One region of the Levilactobacillus namurensis genome, then DNA from elsewhere that is predicted to be linked to it. Evidence: predicted binding sites of a transcription regulator. Region 1 holds the regulator's gene; each other region holds the start of a gene.
What was found. Region 1 encodes LexA, which represses DNA repair genes until DNA is damaged. Its sites were predicted from a motif close to CNAACANNTGTTNG; they were not measured.
Positions count from the first base shown of each region.

Region 2: a site for LexA is predicted at 2,165-2,178, ahead of RIN67_RS03490 (ATP-dependent DNA helicase). Genes of this name have one in related genera too.
Region 3: a site for LexA is predicted at 2,907-2,920, ahead of parE (DNA topoisomerase IV subunit B). Genes of this name have one in related genera too.

Region 1 covers NZ_CP134159.1:1,564,340-1,570,104, forward strand. Annotated here, with positions in the region: gene RIN67_RS07490 (ABC transporter ATP-binding protein) at 1-1,689, opposite strand, end outside; gene RIN67_RS07495 (YneF family protein) at 1,833-2,060, opposite strand; gene RIN67_RS07500 (DUF896 domain-containing protein) at 2,161-2,409, opposite strand; gene lexA (transcriptional repressor LexA) at 2,608-3,237, shown strand; gene ppsA (phosphoenolpyruvate synthase) at 3,410-5,765, opposite strand, start outside.
Region 2 covers NZ_CP134159.1:762,375-768,139, forward strand. Annotated here, with positions in the region: gene RIN67_RS03490 (ATP-dependent DNA helicase) at 1-2,083, opposite strand, end outside; gene RIN67_RS03495 (PTS sugar transporter) at 2,245-2,508, shown strand; gene RIN67_RS03500 (hypothetical protein) at 2,572-2,775, shown strand; gene RIN67_RS03505 (hypothetical protein) at 2,838-3,185, opposite strand; gene RIN67_RS03510 (phosphate ABC transporter substrate-binding protein PstS family protein) at 3,502-4,398, shown strand; gene pstC (phosphate ABC transporter permease subunit PstC) at 4,470-5,423, shown strand; gene pstA (phosphate ABC transporter permease PstA) at 5,413-5,765, shown strand, end outside.
Region 3 covers NZ_CP134159.1:1,411,892-1,417,656, forward strand. Annotated here, with positions in the region: gene parC (DNA topoisomerase IV subunit A) at 1-849, opposite strand, end outside; gene parE (DNA topoisomerase IV subunit B) at 880-2,847, opposite strand; gene plsY (glycerol-3-phosphate 1-O-acyltransferase PlsY) at 3,097-3,723, shown strand; gene RIN67_RS06805 (aldose 1-epimerase family protein) at 3,787-4,662, opposite strand; gene hslU (ATP-dependent protease ATPase subunit HslU) at 4,739-5,765, opposite strand, start outside.

The sequences.
Region 1 (5,765 bases):
ACCGTGGGCCGCCATCAGACTGGCGTGCGTCCCCCGTTCGACGATCCGTCCTTGGTCAAGGACCAAGATCTCATCGGCTTCCATCACCGAGCTTAACCGGTGAGCCGCAATGATCGTGGTCTTATTGGCCCGCTCAGCCCGCAGGTTAGCCAGAATTTCAGTTTCCGTCTCGGCATCCACCGCGGACAAGGCATCGTCTAGAATCAATAACTCTGGATCAATCAATAACGCCCGGGCAATCGCTAACCGTTGCCGTTGGCCCCCTGATAACGAGATACCATCCTCACCAACCTGAGTCTGATACCCGTCAGGTAAGAGGTCGATTTGGTGGGCCAGATCACTCTTCTGCGCCGCTTGGATCACGTCAGCCCGCGTGGCAGTCGCCTTCGCAAAGCGAATGTTTTCAAACACCGTATCCGAAAACAGGAAGCTTTCTTGCGGAACATACCCAATCGCGGGCAAGTAGCTGTCCAACGCATAGTCCTTAATCGGGTGACCCCCGAAGCGAATCTCGCCTTGATAGTCATCGAACGTTCGCAAAATCAGCTTCATAATGGTCGATTTACCTGCCCCGACCCGGCCGACAATCCCCAGCGTCTGTCCCGCTTTAAGGTCAAAGTTAATGTCCTGGAGGCTCGTCTGGGCATCGTCCGGGTAGTTGAAGGTCTGGACATGGTAGGCTAGCGTTCCGTGAGGATGTTCCGTCAAGCCGTCGGTCCGGTCAATGATCTTGCTCTTTTGCCGCAACAGTTCCATGACCCGGTCATAACTCGCATTCCCCCGTTCCATGGTGTTGAACAGCATTCCGACCGCAAACATCGGCCATACCATCATCGCCAAGTAACTGATGAACGAGACTAGGTTGCCAATCGTGATGGTTCCGTGGGCCACAAATAAGCCCCCCAACACAATGGTGGCCACATAGGATATTGAAATAATTAAAGTAATTGCTGGGTCAAATAATGAATCCAAAAAGTTAACGTGACGGTTAATCGCAATGGTCTGGTCGACCTGCTGGTCATAGTCGTCAATATCTTCTTGATCTTGCCCTAAAGCTTTGATGACCTTAATCCCGCTGATACTCTCTTGGGCCTTATTATTTAAGCGTGAAAAAGCCGCTTGCGACCGGCCGAACGCCCGGTGGATCTTCTGTCCCAGGTACCACGAAACTACTGCTAAGAACGGAAAAGGCACGATTGCCAGCAAGGTCAAGCGCCAGTTGATCAACGTCATCATCGCGATCAAGGTCGTCCCCCCCGTAATGATGGCATCGGCAAACTGGAGGATTCCCCCACCAGCGACCCGCTGCACGGCTTCCAAGTCGTTGGTCGCGTGGGCCATCAGGTCACCCGTCCGGTAACGTTGATAAAACGTCCGGTCCATATTCATAAAGTGGCGAAACAACCGGTCCCGCAGCAGTTGTTCCAAGTGTGCCGCGCCACCCCAAATGGCGTTCCGCCACAGGTAACGGGTCAGGTACTGCGCAATCGCCGCGCCCACGACCAAAGCCAAATCAACGGCCAATAGCGTTCCCGTCATGGTCCGGCCGTGAATACTATCCACCATGTTGCCGATAATCCGTGGTGGAATGATCGCGATAATTGCCGTGAGCAACAGCCCAATGACCCCAATCAGATACCGTCGCCATTCTAGGCGAAAGTACCATGACAATTTCTTAAAGATACTCAAGCGCGATCCCTCCTTAAATTAAAATACAATTAGAATTTCATTATAGCAGACTCTTTCCAGTCTAACGCAATTCTTTCTAATGACAATCAAAAAGACTCCCCGTTCAACTAACGCTGACGGCGAGTCTTTCTTGATCATGAAGTCTACTTTGATTTGCGAGATTGTTGCTTCATCGCGTTCATCATTTGGTGGAGTTTCCGTTGAGATGGCTTTTGCCCCATCTGTAACATCATTACTCGTAATTGATCTTCACTGATAGGCGGATTGTCTTTCAGGTAGTTTTCCATGTAACGTCGTGCGCCATAGAAGCCCCCAAAGGCACAAGCCAGTCCCACGACGATTACAATCAAAATCCAGATCCAAGTTGCCAAGACGATTCCCTCCCTTACTAACAGCATTCATTAACCAAGTTTACACAATCTTAAGACAAAATAAAAGAGCGAATCTCAAAAAGACCCCCTCTTTAACCCACTAATCGTTCCGTAAGCCCTTTTCACGTTGAACTTGACGGACCTTTTCCGGCGTAACTTCCTTACCGTTCTTATCGTAGACCTGCATCATCTCAACTTGACTCCGGAAACTCTCCCGAAACAGCTTCAGGTACTTCTGCCGCAGATCGGCCCGTTCAGCCTTCTCATCTTCGTTGAGACCCGCACCCTTCGCTTTGTGGGCCAATTCATTAATCCGGACTAATAAACTGTCCATCGTGGTTTCAGTCATGAAATAGCCGCGCTCCTTTAATTCTTCACCTCACTGGGTGAAATTGTAAGTTTTAAAACACAACCTATAATATCAGGGTTAATTTCAGAATTCAACTTATTAGGCCGAACATCTGTTTGAAAACGTTCGCCAGCTATGCTAAAATTGGGCTAAACTAAGTCGATTCAGACGAATAATGACGAACGAGGTGGCAATACGATGAGCAAAGCTTCTGAAAGTAAACAAATTGCCGTTCTGCGCTTCATTTGGGAACGGGTCAACGAAAAAGGGTATCCCCCAACCGTTCGAGAAATCGGCGAGGCGGTTTCCCTGTCATCAACTTCCACGGTTCACGGTCACATCGCCCGTCTGGAAAAGAAGGGGTTGCTGACTAAGGACCCTACCAAGCCCCGGGCCTTGGAAGTCACCCCTGCCGGTTTGGAAGAACTCGGCGTTCACGAACAGCAGACACAGATTCCCGTTCTGGGAACGGTGACTGCCGGGGAACCCATCCTGGCCGTTCAAGAAGCCACGGATTACTTCCCCGTGCCACCCGAATTTGAAAATAGCGATGATCAGCTCTTCATGCTCACGATTCGTGGCGAGAGTATGATCAACATCGGCATCTTAAACGGCGACCAAGTTATCGTGCGTCGGCAACGGTCCGCCGATAACGGCGACATCGTCATTGCAATGACCGAAGAGAACGAGGCCACCTGCAAGCGATTCTTTAAGGAAGCCGACCATTTCCGGTTGCAACCCGAAAATGATACCATGGCGCCCATCATCTTAAATCAAGTCACCATCCTAGGAAGGGTCGTTGGCCTGTTCCGGGACGACGTGCACTAACCACTATATCGTTATGCTAGTCACAAACGGCAGATTGAACGGGAACAACCCGTTCAATCTGCCGTTTGTTTTTGTGACACCAAAGGACCGCCTAGACGCGTTCATTTACCCATCTAGGTGGTCCTTTAGTTTACCCTTAACTCGCTATGCTGACCTCAGCCAACGCTTGGGCTTATTCCCAGTCATAGTCTGTTGGATCTTGAAGTCCGCGGCCAGTCGCCTTGTCCAGTAAGATCCGTTGTTCGAAGTGAGCCACGTTCCGCTTGGTCTGCTTGACCATATCAGGGTTAACGGAAACGTAATCAATCCCGCATTGAATCAAGAAGTTCGTGAATTCAGGGTATTCGGATGGTGCTTGTCCACAAATCGAGACCGTCTTACCATCCTTGTGGGCAGCCTTAATCAAGTGTTTGATTGCCCGCTTAACGGCTAAGTTCCGTTCATCAAAGAGCCGTGCTACCGTATCGTTATTCCGGTCACAGCCTAAGATCAACATGGCCAAGTCGTTCGAACCGATGGAGTATCCGTCAACGAACTCGTTAAACTTGTCCGCCAAGATAATGTTAGATGGAATTTCCGCCATCATGTAAACCTTGAAGTCGGCATTCCGAACCAAGCCTTCGTGCGCCATAATGTCCGTGACTTTCCGAGCTTCATCCACGGTCCGTACGAATGGAATCATCACGTTCAAGTTCTTCAGGCCAAACTCGTTCCGCACCTTCTTGACCGCAGCTAATTCCAGTTTGAAGGCTTCCACGTACTTCGGATCGTAGTACCGGGAAGCACCCCGCCAGCCTAATAAGTCTGCTGGTTCGTGTGGTTCATACTTCTCGCCACCCTTTAAGTTCCGGTATTCACTGGACTTAAAGTCGGATAACCGCAGAACCATCGGCCGTGGTGCCATCGCCCGAGCAACCTTGGAGATCCCGTCAGCCAACATGTTGACGACCTTTTCTGGGTGCCCCTGTTCGATCAAGTATAGTGGGTGTTCGTGAATAAAGGTGGTCCATAAGAACTCTTCACGCATCAACCCAATCCCATCAGCGGGTAACGTTGAATACTTTTCAGCCAAGTCAGGGTCACCTAAGTTCATCATGACCCGGGTAGCCGTCGGCGCAAAGGTCTCGGCAGCCACCACTTGGCCCCCTGCGGCTTGGGCTGGTTCATTCTTCTTCAGCAGGCTGGCAACCTTGCCTTCGTAGACGATACCGTTGGTTGCGTCGACCGTAACCACGTCACCCGTCTTGAAGGTGTCCGTTGCGGCAGTCCCCTTACTCTTGGTCCCTACGATACATGGAATCTGCATTTCACGGGAAACAATGGCCGCGTGGCAGGTCATCCCACCATTGTTGGTCACGATGGCCGCCGCCTTCTTCATTGCCGGTACCCAGTCAGGTGACGTCATCAACGTGACTAAGACTTCACCCTTCTTGAATTGGTCAATGTCTTCAGGGTTGTCAATGACATGAACCACACCACTGGCGACACCAGGACTCGCAGATAATCCGCGAACAGCAATCTTTGCATCAGCTTCCTGAACCACACTATCATCTCCTGCAGTTGAGTGTCCTTGCTTATCCTTATTTCTTTGAGACCAAACGGTTTCTGGACGCGCTTGAACGATCCATAACCGGTTGGTATTCGTATCCAAAGCGAATTCCATGTCCATGTAGCAACCGTAATGCTTTTCAATGGCCTTAACGTAGCCAGCTAATTCAATCACTTGGTCATCCGTCAGCACTTGCTGGTCCTGTTCAGCTTCAGGGACGGCAATTTCCTTGGTCCCACCAGTTGCTTCCCGGGCCAGTTGAATGGTCTGCTTGACCACGCTACGTTCAACGATCTTCATAGAGTCTTTGTCGATAACAAAGTGGTTAGGCGTCACTTTCCCTAACACGATGTACTCGCCCAGGCCCCGAATCGTGTCAATCACGATCTTGGAGTCGTCCCCGTTGGCAACGTTAACGGAGAACATAATCCCCGAAGCCTTGGAGAAGACCATCATTTGAACGGCAGCAGATAGCGCAACCTTCTCGTGTGGGAAGTGTTGCTTGTGCCGGTAGTAAGTTGCCCGATCAGTAAAGAGCGAGGAGTAGCATTCCTGAACCCGGTTTACCACGTCTGCGGCGCCCTTGATGTTCAGATAAGACTCTTGTTGCCCAGCGAACGATGCGTTTGGTAAATCTTCCGCCGTCGCAGATGACCGAATGGCCACAAACGGATCCTTTTGATCCATCTTCTTAGCCAAGTCGGCGTAGGCCTGCTTGATGTTCTGAGCTAAATCATCTGGCATCTTGGCCGAAACGATTAAGTTCCGAATCTTCTCACAGGTAGTATGTAATTCATCTGAGTCTTCGTAATCCTTGATTCCCTCAAGCAATGCGTTGACTTGGTCGTTGACACCGGTCTCTTGCATAAAGTACCGGTAGGCCCGGGCAGTCGTGGCAAAACCATAGGGAACGGGAACCTTCATTGACGACGTCATTTCCCCTAAGGAAGATGACTTCCCACCAACTAGGTTCACGTCT
Region 2 (5,765 bases), 800 kb from region 1:
GATTGATCCCGGGGAGTCCGACGCTGACGATGCCTACGCCGATGAGTCGGTCGCCTTTGAGGTCGATGCCTTCCGAGAAGATACCACCCAGTAACGCAAAGCCCACTAGCGTTGTGGTGGGGGCCGGTTGAAATTGGGCGAGGAAGGCGGTTCGGTCGGCTTCGCTCATGGTCGCTTGTTGCGCCACGGTGTGGATGTGGGGGTAGGCCAGGTTAAAGGCGGCGACCACGGTCAACAGGTAGTTGTAGGAGGGCAAGAAAATCAGGTAGTTGCCCGTTTTAGCGTCGACCAGGGTCTTGATGGCGACCAGGATCTTCGCCAGGTTGGCTTGGCGTTGCTTGTAGGTGGTCTGGATGTAGTTGGTGATGAATAGGCCCTGGTGCTGGGGCGGAAAGGGGGAGGCCAGTCGGTAAGCCAAGCTGGTCTCGCCTCCGCCCAAAACGGTCTGATAATAGCTTAGGGGGGAAAGGGTCGCGGAGAAGAGAACGGCACCGTGACCCAGGTCGAGGCTGTCTGCGAGAAAGGCACTGGGGTCTAAGCAGAGCTGCTTGAGGACGATGTTGCCGTCCGCTAAGGTCAACCGCATGCGGTAGGTCTCATCGTAGAATTCGCCGATTCGTTGGTAGCTGATGGCCGCAAAGTAAACGTCCAGGAGGGCCTTGACGAAGGGCGTCTGGGGTTGGTCGATCAGCCAATCGTGGGTGGCTTCGATGAAGCGCCCCAACTCGTGATCGATTTCCGCAGGGGGAGAGAGAAACGTACTGTCGGTCTTCCCCGCCGACCGTAACGGCGCACAGATGTCATCGAAGGTCTGACGCAGGTCACGAATCCGCTGGCGGAGCTTCCGGCTGACCTGTGGGGTTCCGGTACTGAGCTCGAGCAGGTGGTCTAGGGGCTGGCTGGCGATGGCGGCGGAGTACATCTCCCGGGAGCGGGCGACTAGGTTGTGGGCTTCGTCGATGAGAAAGAAGTTGTCGGGATCGCTGGTGGCGAAGAACCGTTGGAGGTGGACTTGGGGATCGAACAGGTAGTTGTAGTCCCCGATGACCACGTCACACAGGAGGCTGGCGTCCAGCTGGAACTCAAAGGGATCGAGGGTGTGCTTACGCGCATAGGTCTCGATAACTGGCCGGGTCAGTTGGTCGTTGTGCTGGATCAGGTCGACCAGTGCGGGACGCAGACGGTCGTAGTAGCCCAGCATGTAGGGATTCTCTTCGGGTGTGAGGTCGGTTTCTTCGGGGAACTGAATCTTCTCTTTGGCGGTGAGGGTGATACTCTTCAGCTGCAGCCCTTGTGTGGCCATTAGTTGGATGGCATCTTCGGCCACACGCCGAGTGCTTTGTTTGGCGGTCAGGTAGAAGATCCGCTGAATCACGCCTTCACCGATGGCTTTGATGGCGGGGAAGAGCGTGGAAATGGTCTTGCCGGTCCCCGTTGGCGCCTCGGCAAAGAGGTGTTGCTGACTGAGAATCGTCTTGTAGACCGCGACGGCGAGTTCTCGTTGACCAGGGCGGTAATGGTCGAAGGGAAAGGTCAGCGCTTGAATGGTGGGGTCGCGCCGTTCGCGGAGGTCGTCGCGGAGCTTCAGCCAGGTGATGTAGGCGTCGATGACCGTTTGGAAGAAGTCGGCGGCCGTTTGCCGGTCGATGGTCTGATTCTTTTGAGTCGTGGTGTCGTTGCTGGTCTGGTAGTAGGTCAGGGTCAACGTGATGGTCTGCAGGTCGGGGAATTTATGAAATAAGAGGTGGGCGTACAGCTTGACTTGGGCCCAGTATAGGATGACCTTGTTGGCCGGAAGTTGGTCGAAGTCCCCGTCGGAGGTTTTGATCTCTTCGATCGTTGCGGTGGTCTCGCCTAACGTGACGCCATCGGCCCGGCCGTGGAGCAGGTACTCGTGGTCCCGGAGCGTTAACGGCAGGTCGAGGTAGTATTCCTTTTGGTAGTCATCGGCCCGTTGCTTCTGAAGTCGTCGGTGAATCTTAGCGCCCAGTAGCGCGGTATTTTGACTATTGCTGGTGGCACCGAGGTCACCGGCGCGCAGGGTGAATTCAACTAATTCACGAACACCAAGTTTGATGGGCATCCGGACGCCTCCTTAATGACGAAATTTTGAGTTTAAACAAAAAGCATAACACGCGTATCATACCATATTTTGGGTGGAGATTGAACGGACGTTCGGGAGAAGAAAAAGGGGCTTGGCAACCATTGTGAAATCGCTTACAATGTAAGTAGAGGTGATCAGAAATGAAGACCATTGGATTCCCATTGTATGAAGAAACGCCCCAAATTGACGAGGCGCCCGCGATGCAAAAAATTTGCCAGAACTATACTGGCAAAGTGTTGATCAAAGTACAAGATGCCGAAATCGATCCTAGTGAAGCGACCGAAATTGCGCAACTCAAGGACTATGGCGGTCACTTCGTCACGGTAACGGCTGAGGGACCAGATGAAGCTTTACTGGCCGCCGCCGTTCACCAACAGTTGGCTAAGGACAAGTACAGTTACTAGCCGACTTGACGCCCTTAGAAAAAGTCGCTAAGCTCAAAGAGCAGCAAGACTGGAGGGTGTCAGATGACACAAGCACAGGTTGACCGGCTCTGCGAGATTGCGCCGAAGTACGGCTTGCAGTTGAAGCATCAGGGAACGATCATTACAGAAATTAACGGGGCGCCCACGTCTTTTGACGCCAGCACCTATATGCCCGACCAGTTCGTTGACCTTTTGGCGCAGATGATTGCGACTAAGATGAAGGCTGATTTGTGGCAATGGCAATAACCTAAACGAAAATACGCTCGCGACAGCTAATCCTGTTGCGAGCGTATTTTTTGATTGGCTGCTTAAGCTTCTTCCCAACGGTCAAAGTCTTGGGTATGGTTCCCCAGGTAGGCAATGGCCTCTTGAGCGAGTTGCTGACTTTCACCGGTCAGATCTTTGGCGAGATTGGCGTCAATGTCGGCCTCATCGCGCAGAAAGCCGGTGGCGAGTTCCAGGTACTTGGTCCGTCGACCGACCCCGTGATCGTTGAAGAGCTGGTCGAGACCAGTTAAGTCGGGTTGTCCAGCGGTTGCGACTTGCTTAGCGAGGTCGGGTTGGCGACCTAGCTTCGTTGCGGCATAGTCCATCAGAAAATCATTCATATCCACGATGATATCGTGCCGTGCTTTCTTTTCGTTCTTTTTTGCCACTTCAAATCACCTCACAAGTCAATTCTAGCCATTTTGATCAGCGGGCGCAATTGTGGACCCACGATAAGGGAAGATAGCGACGCATCTGACCTCAAACGGGAGGAAGTTGGGCGAGCCGAACAATGCACAAACGTTGATATAAAAACAATTATAGCGACCTTGGCAACATTTACCTAAAATTTACACGATTGCGACAATTAATATATATTGGTCGGCTAGAATGTGTCTTGTAAGTTAAGGGGAGGTACCACAGCGTTCGCTACCTAGCTTACGATGTGGTAAATCCACTATATCTAATAGACATGGAGTGACAGGGATGAATAAAGGAACAAAGTTAGCAATGGGGATTGCTGCGATGAGTTTATTATTAGTTGGTTGTGGCAAGGCTACCAGTTCAACTAGTAGTAGCAAGTCCAGCAGCAATGAAGCATTATCCGGGAAGGTTACGGCCGTGGGGTCAACGGCGTTACAACCATTAGCTGCCAAGGCCGGTTCCCAATTTACGGCGAAGAACAGCAAGGTTAACTTGACGGTTCAAGGTGGGGGTTCCGGAACGGGGTTGAGCCAAGTTCAATCCGGCGCCGTTTCCCTGGGAGATTCCGATATTTTCGCAGAAGAAAAAGCTGGGATCAAGGCCAGTGAATTGACCGACCACAAGGTAGCCGTTGTCGGCATGGGCCCCGTGGTCAACAAGGATGCCGGGGTTAAGAACTTGAAGATGTCACAATTGAAGGGCATCTTCACGGGTAAGATTACGAACTGGAAGATGGTTGGTGGGAAAGACCAAAAGATTGTGATCATCAACCGGGCCCAAGGTTCCGGAACCCGAGCAACGTTTGAAAATGCCGTCTTGAAGGGTGCTTCAGCAGTGAAGTCCCAAGAACAAGATTCTAACGGTGCCGTACAAAAGATCGTGGCCACCACGCCAGGTGCGGTCAGTTACTTAGCCTTCTCTTACTTCACCAACAAGTTACAAGCTCTTTCCGTTGATAATGTGACGCCAACGGATAACAACGTTGAAACCAACAAGTGGAAGATCTGGTCTTACGAACACATGTACACCAAGGGTAAGCCTGACAAGGCAACCGCTGCTTTCTTAAGCTACATGACGTCTAAGGACGTGCAAAACAGCTTAGTTAAAGACATGGGTTACATCAGCATTCACGACATGAAAGTTTCCAAGGATGCTAAGGGAACGATTACGCAAAACTAAGCTAGCTTAGTTGAGATACCAGTGAAGGTGCAAAATGGGCACCTTCACTTTTTTTAAGGGGGAGTCATCTCATGGAACAAACAAATTCAGACTTAAAACCAAACGATGCCCGCACCGATGATTGGACGGCGCGGTTACACCGGGCAACCCGGGCGACGCGTGAAGATTGGCTAGGTCGGGGCATCAGTTACTTATGCATTGGGGTCATTATCTTAGTCGTGGCGTCAATGCTGTGGTTCATCACGTCCAAGGGAATTGCGACGTTTACGCAGAACCACGTGAACTTGTGGAAGTTCGTTTCGGGGACTAACTGGTCGCCGAACCAGGACCAGATTGGGGCCTTGCCCATGATTGTGGGGTCCTTTGCGGTCACCTTTGCCGCCGCAATCGTGGCCACCCCGTTTGCGGTGGGAACGGCCATCTTTATGACCGAAATCGCGCCGAATAAGGGACGGAAGTTCTTACAACCCGTCATTGAACTTTTGGTCGGGATTCCGTCCGTCGTTTACGGGTTTATTGGCTTGGCGGTGGTGGTCCCATTCATGCGGCACCTGGTCAGTGGGTCCGGTTTCGGGATTATCTCGGCGACCTTCGTCCTGTTCGTGATGGTGTTACCGACGATTACCACGATGACGGTCGATAGCCTGCGCGCTGTGCCACGGTTCTACAAGGAAGCCTCCCTAGCGTTGGGGGCGACCCGGTGGCAGACGGTGTCGCGGGTGATTCTGCGCGCGGCCACACCGGGAATTTTGACAGCAATTATCTTTGGGATGGCCCGTGCTTTTGGGGAAGCTTTAGCCGTCCAGATGGTGATCGGGAACGCGGCGATTATGCCTAAGAACCTGATCTCACCAGCCGCAACGTTGACCAGTCAGCTGACGACGGGTATCGGGGATACTATCGATGGAACGTTACCTAGTAACGCCCTGTGGTCTTTGGCGTTGATCTTGCTGTTGATGTCACTATTCTTTAACGCACTGGTCCGGTTGATTGCTAAGAGGGGGCAACTGAGTCATGAACGCTAAACAAAAGGATTTTCTCGCCACGATTACCATTAACGTGATTGTGGCCGCAGTGGTCGGCATTCTGTTTTTCTTGCTGGCATACATTTTAATTTCGGGGTTACCCCACGTGAGCTGGTCCTTCTTGACGGGGACTACGGATTCCTTCAGTGGTGCTGGTGGAATTGGGGTTCAACTCTTCAACTCATTTTACTTACTGGTTTTAACCATGTTGATTTCCATTCCCATCTCCTTGGGTGCCGGAATCTACTTGGCAGAGTACGCGAAGGACAATTGGCGGACGCACTTGATTCGTTCTGCCATCGAAGTCCTCAGCTCACTACCTTCCGTGGTGGTGGGGCTATT
Region 3 (5,765 bases), 150 kb from region 1:
CTTTTTGCCCAGCCGAATCTCGTCGATCTTTTTAACCAACTGGGCCTTATTGACTTCGTAGGGAATCTCCGTCACGGTAATCTGGCTCTTATTCCCCCGAAGCTTCTCAATCGCGGTCTTGGACCGTACCACGATGCGTCCTCGTCCGGTCTCATAGGCCTTAACGATGCCGTCTTTTCCTTGAATAATCCCGCCAGTTGGGAAATCCGGTCCCTGCACAAAGCCCATCAGGTCCTCAAGCGTGGCCTTAGGGTGGCTGAGCAGGTAGACGGCGGCGTCAATGGTCTCACCTAAGTTGTGCGGCGGAATTTCCGTCGCGTACCCGGCTGAAATCCCGGTGGCACCGTTAACTAACAGGTTAGGGAACCGGGCCGGTAAGACGGTAGGTTCATACTCGGTATCGTCGAAGTTGAGGACCATATCGACCGTGTCCTTATCGATGTCGGCGAGCATTTCACCGGCCAGCTTACTAAGGCGGGCCTCGGTGTACCGCATCGCTGCGGCGGGATCGCCGTCCATTGAGCCGTTGTTCCCGTGCATTTCGACTAACGGTTCGCGGACCTTCCAGTCCTGGCTCATCCGGGTCAGGGCTTCGTAGATGGAGCTATCCCCATGGGGGTGAAAGTTCCCCATCACGTTACCGACGGACTTCGCCGATTTACGAAAGCCTTTATCGTAGGTGTTACCATCCTTGTTCATCGCAAATAAAATACGACGTTGTACGGGCTTTAAGCCGTCGCGAATATCTGGCAGGGCCCGTTCTTGAATGATGGATTTGGAATACCGGCCGAACCGGTCACCCATGACCTCTTCCAAGGTTAGTTCTTGAATTTTTTGTCCTTCACTCACGAATGTTTAACTCCTTTCACCACGGTCGGGTTATTTCTTTCCCGGGGTTTCCCCGGTCAAAAAGTCTTGGTCTTCGTCTTCCAGCGTAAACTGGACGTTTTGTTCGATCCACTTACGGCGTGGTTCAACTTTATCGCCCATCAGGGTGGTCACCCGGCGTTCCGCCAAAGCCGCATCATCGATCTGTACCCGAATCAACGTCCGTTTGTCCGGATCCATGGTGGTGTCCCAGAGCTGTTCCGCATCCATTTCACCTAACCCCTTGAACCGTTGCAGGCTGTAGTTTCGGTTGCCTAACGCCTTGGTCTTATCGACCAATTCATCGTTGGTCCAAGCATATTCGATCTTAGCCTGCTTTCCGTTGGTCTTGATTCGATACAGAGGCGGCAACGCAATGTAGACCCGACCAGCATCGATCATTGGTCGCATGTACTTGTAGAAGAACGTCAACAAGAGGATCTGGATATGCGCACCATCGTCATCGGCATCGGTCATGATAATGATCTTGTCGTAGTTGGCGGAATCAATATCAAAGTCAGCGCCCACGCCCGCACCAATGGTGTAGATCATGGTACTAATTTCTTCGTTCTTCATAATGTCCGGTAGCTTGGCCTTCTCGGTGTTCAAGACCTTTCCCCGTAATGGTAGGATGGCTTGGAACTTCCGATTCCGGCCCTGCTTAGCTGACCCACCGGCGGAATCCCCTTCGACTAAGAACAACTCGTTCTTAGCTGAATTTTTGGATTGGGCAGGGGTAAGCTTACCCGACAAGAGACGTTCGTGACGCTTGTGTTTCTTGCCGTTTCGGGTCTCGTCTCGGGCCTTCCGCGCAGCTTCCCGCGCCTGACGCGCCTGGGTCGCCTTGTGGATCAGCATCTTCCCGAAATCCCCGTTTTCCATTAAGAAGTAAGTCAGTTGTTCCGCAACAATCTGGTCAACGATGGTCCGGGCTTCCGGCGTGCCCAACTTTTCCTTGGTTTGACCTTCGAACTGCAACAGGTTTTCGGGAACCCGCAGTGAGATCACCGCAGAAAGGCCTTCACGGATATCCGACCCTTCGATGTTTTTATCGCGGTCCTTCAATAAGCCGACTTTTCGTCCGTATTCGTTGAACGCCTTGGTCCAACCACTGCGCATCCCCGCTTCGTGGGTCCCGCCGTCCTTAGTCCGCACATTGTTGACAAAGGATAGCAGGTTTTCAGTATAGCCATCGTTATACTGAGCGGCAACTTCCACTTCGATTCCCGACTTTTTGCCGTCGAAGTACAGAATGTCCCCCAGCGTGTCCTTGTCTTCGTTCAGATAACTGACGAACTCCTTGATGCCTTCCTCGTAATGGTAGACTTCTTCGCGTTCTTGACCTTGACGTTCGTCCGTTAACGTGATCTTTACGCCCTTCAGGAGAAAAGCGGATTCTCGTAAGCGCTCCGCTAAGGTCCCAAAGTTGTAGACCGTGGTCGTGAAAATCTGACTATCTGGTTTAAACGTTATCGTGGTCCCGTTATGGGCTCGGGTATTCCCTAACTTCTTAAGGGTGCCCTGTGGCTTTCCACCATCACGGAACTTTTCCTGGTAGCGCACACCGTCCCGTACGATTGTCACCGTCAGCGCACTGGATAACGCGTTCACGACGGACGCACCGACCCCGTGTAACCCACCGGAGGTCTTATAACCGCCTTGGCCGAACTTCCCACCGGCATGGAGGACCGTTAAGATGACTTCGGGCGTGGGAATCCCCGAAGCATGCATCCCCACGGGCATTCCCCGTCCGTGGTCGACCACGGTAATACTATTATCCGGATGAATCGTCACGTTGATTTCTTTCCCATATCCGGCTAGGGCTTCGTCGACCGCGTTATCGACGATTTCGTAGACCAAATGATGTAAGCCCCGGCTGTCGGTCGATCCGATATACATCCCCGGACGTTTACGAACAGCTTCCAACCCCTGCAATACCTGAATGGAGGAGTCGTCATACTTTGGTTTTGCTTTCGCCATGCGTAAATCTCCTTTACTGTTTAATCCTATCTGTGAATAACTTCTAGTTTACGCCAATACGAACATATGTTCAATAGAAGCGACGAAAAGGCGTGCTAGAGGTCTTCATAACTTCATAATCATACCACAGGGAACTAAAAAATGACCAGTTCCCCCAGATAATTGGCGTTCATCAGAAAACATGCTAAAATATAGAGCAGCTTATTTGACGGTTTTTAGCCGTCACCACCAAGAGCGGAGGAATGTGTTTTGAAATTAGTCGGCTTACTTATCCTAGCCTATCTTTTAGGCGCCATTCCCAACGGCGTCTGGATTGGCAAATTCTTCTTTAAGACCGATATTCGCCAAGCCGGTTCCGGCAACATCGGGACCACGAATACTTACCGGGTCCTCGGCCCCTACGCCGGGACCACCGTTATGGTCCTCGACATCGCTAAGGGAACGGTCGCTACGTTACTGCCCACCTGGTTTCACGTGACCACGGGGCTGGGAACCGCGACGCCCTTGTTGTTCGGCCTCTTTGCCATTCTTGGTCACACGGTCTCCGTCTTCGACCACTTTAAGGGGGGCAAGGCCGTCGCCACGTCGGCGGGGATGCTGCTGGCTTACAACCCCATCATGTTCGTGATTGCTGCCGGCCTGTGGGTCAGCCTGATCTACTGGACCAGTATGGTCAGTCTGGCTAGCATGGTCGCCTTCAGCCTGGTCACGGTGATCTCGCTATTCTTCCGGGATCCATACTTGACCGGCATCGCCGTTGTCTTAACGATCTTTGTCTTCTACCGCCACCGGACGAACATCACGCGGATCCGTCAAGGGACCGAGTCCTTAGTCCCGTTTGGCCGCGGTTACCGGCGACACCGAACCAGTAAGTAACTTGAGTCTCACACAGAGGAAAGACCACACCGTTGTGCATCACGACGGTGTGGTCTTTTTTCGTTAAAAGTAGGTAATCTGGTAGCCGACCTGGACATCCGCGCCGGGTGCTAACTGGTGAATCGCAACCTTGGTGCGGAGATCACCGGTGGCCTGCACATCATCGGCCAGACCCCACCAAGGTTCTAAGCAGACGAACGGCGCTTGCTTAGGGTAAGGTGACCAGATTCCTAAGTACGGCGCGGCGACCGTCAATGCTACCCCGTGGTCGTCCTTAGGCGTGCTCAGCATGACCGTTGTCTCGCGGTTATTGAGCGTCAAGATCTGGGCGTCATGGTCGAATAGCGCGTGCTTCAACGCCAATGGCTGCGTGAGATCCAACGGTACCGCGTGTTGCGTGTCGCTGTATGGTCCGACTAAGGGGACCCGCTGATAGACTTGCTTCGGCGCAACGGTTACTTGGTAATCCGTAAAGTCGGCTGCTGCCTGGCCCAGTGGTAAGTTGAAGCCGGGATGGGCCCCAAACGACCAGGGCATGGTCTGCGTTCCTTGGTTTTGGATCGTTGCGGCGACCTGTAACCCGTGATCCACCAAGGTGTAGTGCACCGTTAACTTAAACGCAAAGGGGTACTTTTCGCGACTCTGCGCATCCGCTTGTAGCTGTAAAGTCAGCGCCGTGGCGCTTTGATCCACGACCGTAAACGTCCGGTCCCGGGCAAACCCGTGCTGGGTCATCTGATACGTCTGGCCGTCGACCTGGTACTGGTTGTCCTGTAGCCGCCCCACAATGGGGAACAGGAACGGTGCATGCCGCCCCCAAAACGCCTTATCAGCCTGCCACATGTACTCCAGGTGACTGTCATTGTCCGTGACACTAGTTAACTCCGCACCCAATGGATTGATTTTTACCGTTAAATACTGATTCTTTAAAGTGAACATCGCGTACCTCCCATACTCAACTCATGTGAATCCTTATGTAAAAGCGCGTAGGCTCCCCCACGCGCTCCATAACCTGTTAAAGAATGTACCGGGAAAGGTCCTTGTTTTGAACAATATCCCCGATTTTATCGTTGACGTAGCTTTCCGTGATGGTCACGTCGCCGCCACCCATGTCAGGCCCTTCGTACAATAAGTCCTCCAAGAGTTTTTCTAAGACCGTCTGTAGGCGCCGAGCCCCAATATTTTGGTTCTCATGGTTCAGTTCAAAGGCTAACTCAGCGATCCGTTGAATGGCCTCCATGGTGAAGGTCACCTTGATATTGTCGGTCCCAATCAGCGCAATGTATTGCTTGATCAGTGCGTTATTGGGCTCCGTTAAGATCCGCACGAAGTCTTCCTTGCTCAGGTCGTTCAATTCAACCCGAATCGGGAAGCGGCCCTGCAGTTCCGCAATCAGGTCACTAGGCTTGGACTCCGCAAACGCCCCGGCCGCAATGAACAGGATGTGGTCGGTATCGATGGTGCCGTACTTAGTCTTCACCTGAGTGCCTTCGACGATTGGCAGGATGTCGCGTTGCACCCCTTCACGGGAAACATCCCCGCTGTTTTGACTACTACCCTTCGCAATCTTATCGATTTCATCCAAGAAGATGATCCCGGTGTTTTCGGCTCGCTGAATGGCGTCGTGGTTGATGTCGGCATTGTTGACCAACTTCTCAGACTCTTCGGCGATCAGGATCTCCCGGGCTTCGGCGACCGTCACCGTCCGCTTGATGCGCTTCTTGGGCATGATGGACCCTAGAGTATCGTTGAGATCGATGCCCATCTGACCCAACATGTTATTATCCGTCGCGTTGGCCTGTTGCGGGTCGTCCATTTCGATTTCGACCTTGTGGTTTTCCAGCAGCCCCTTATTCAATTGTTCGGTCAGCGACAACCGTTCGTTACGAATCTCGTCGGTGACTTCTTCTTGTTGGTCTGGTGCTGTTGGCGTCTGACCGCTTTGCATCTGGGAGAACATCTTCATCATGTTCGAAAAGTCGTTGTTGCTCGTGTCATTTTTCTTCTTAGCCGGCGCGAGCAGCTTAACTAACCGCTTGTTC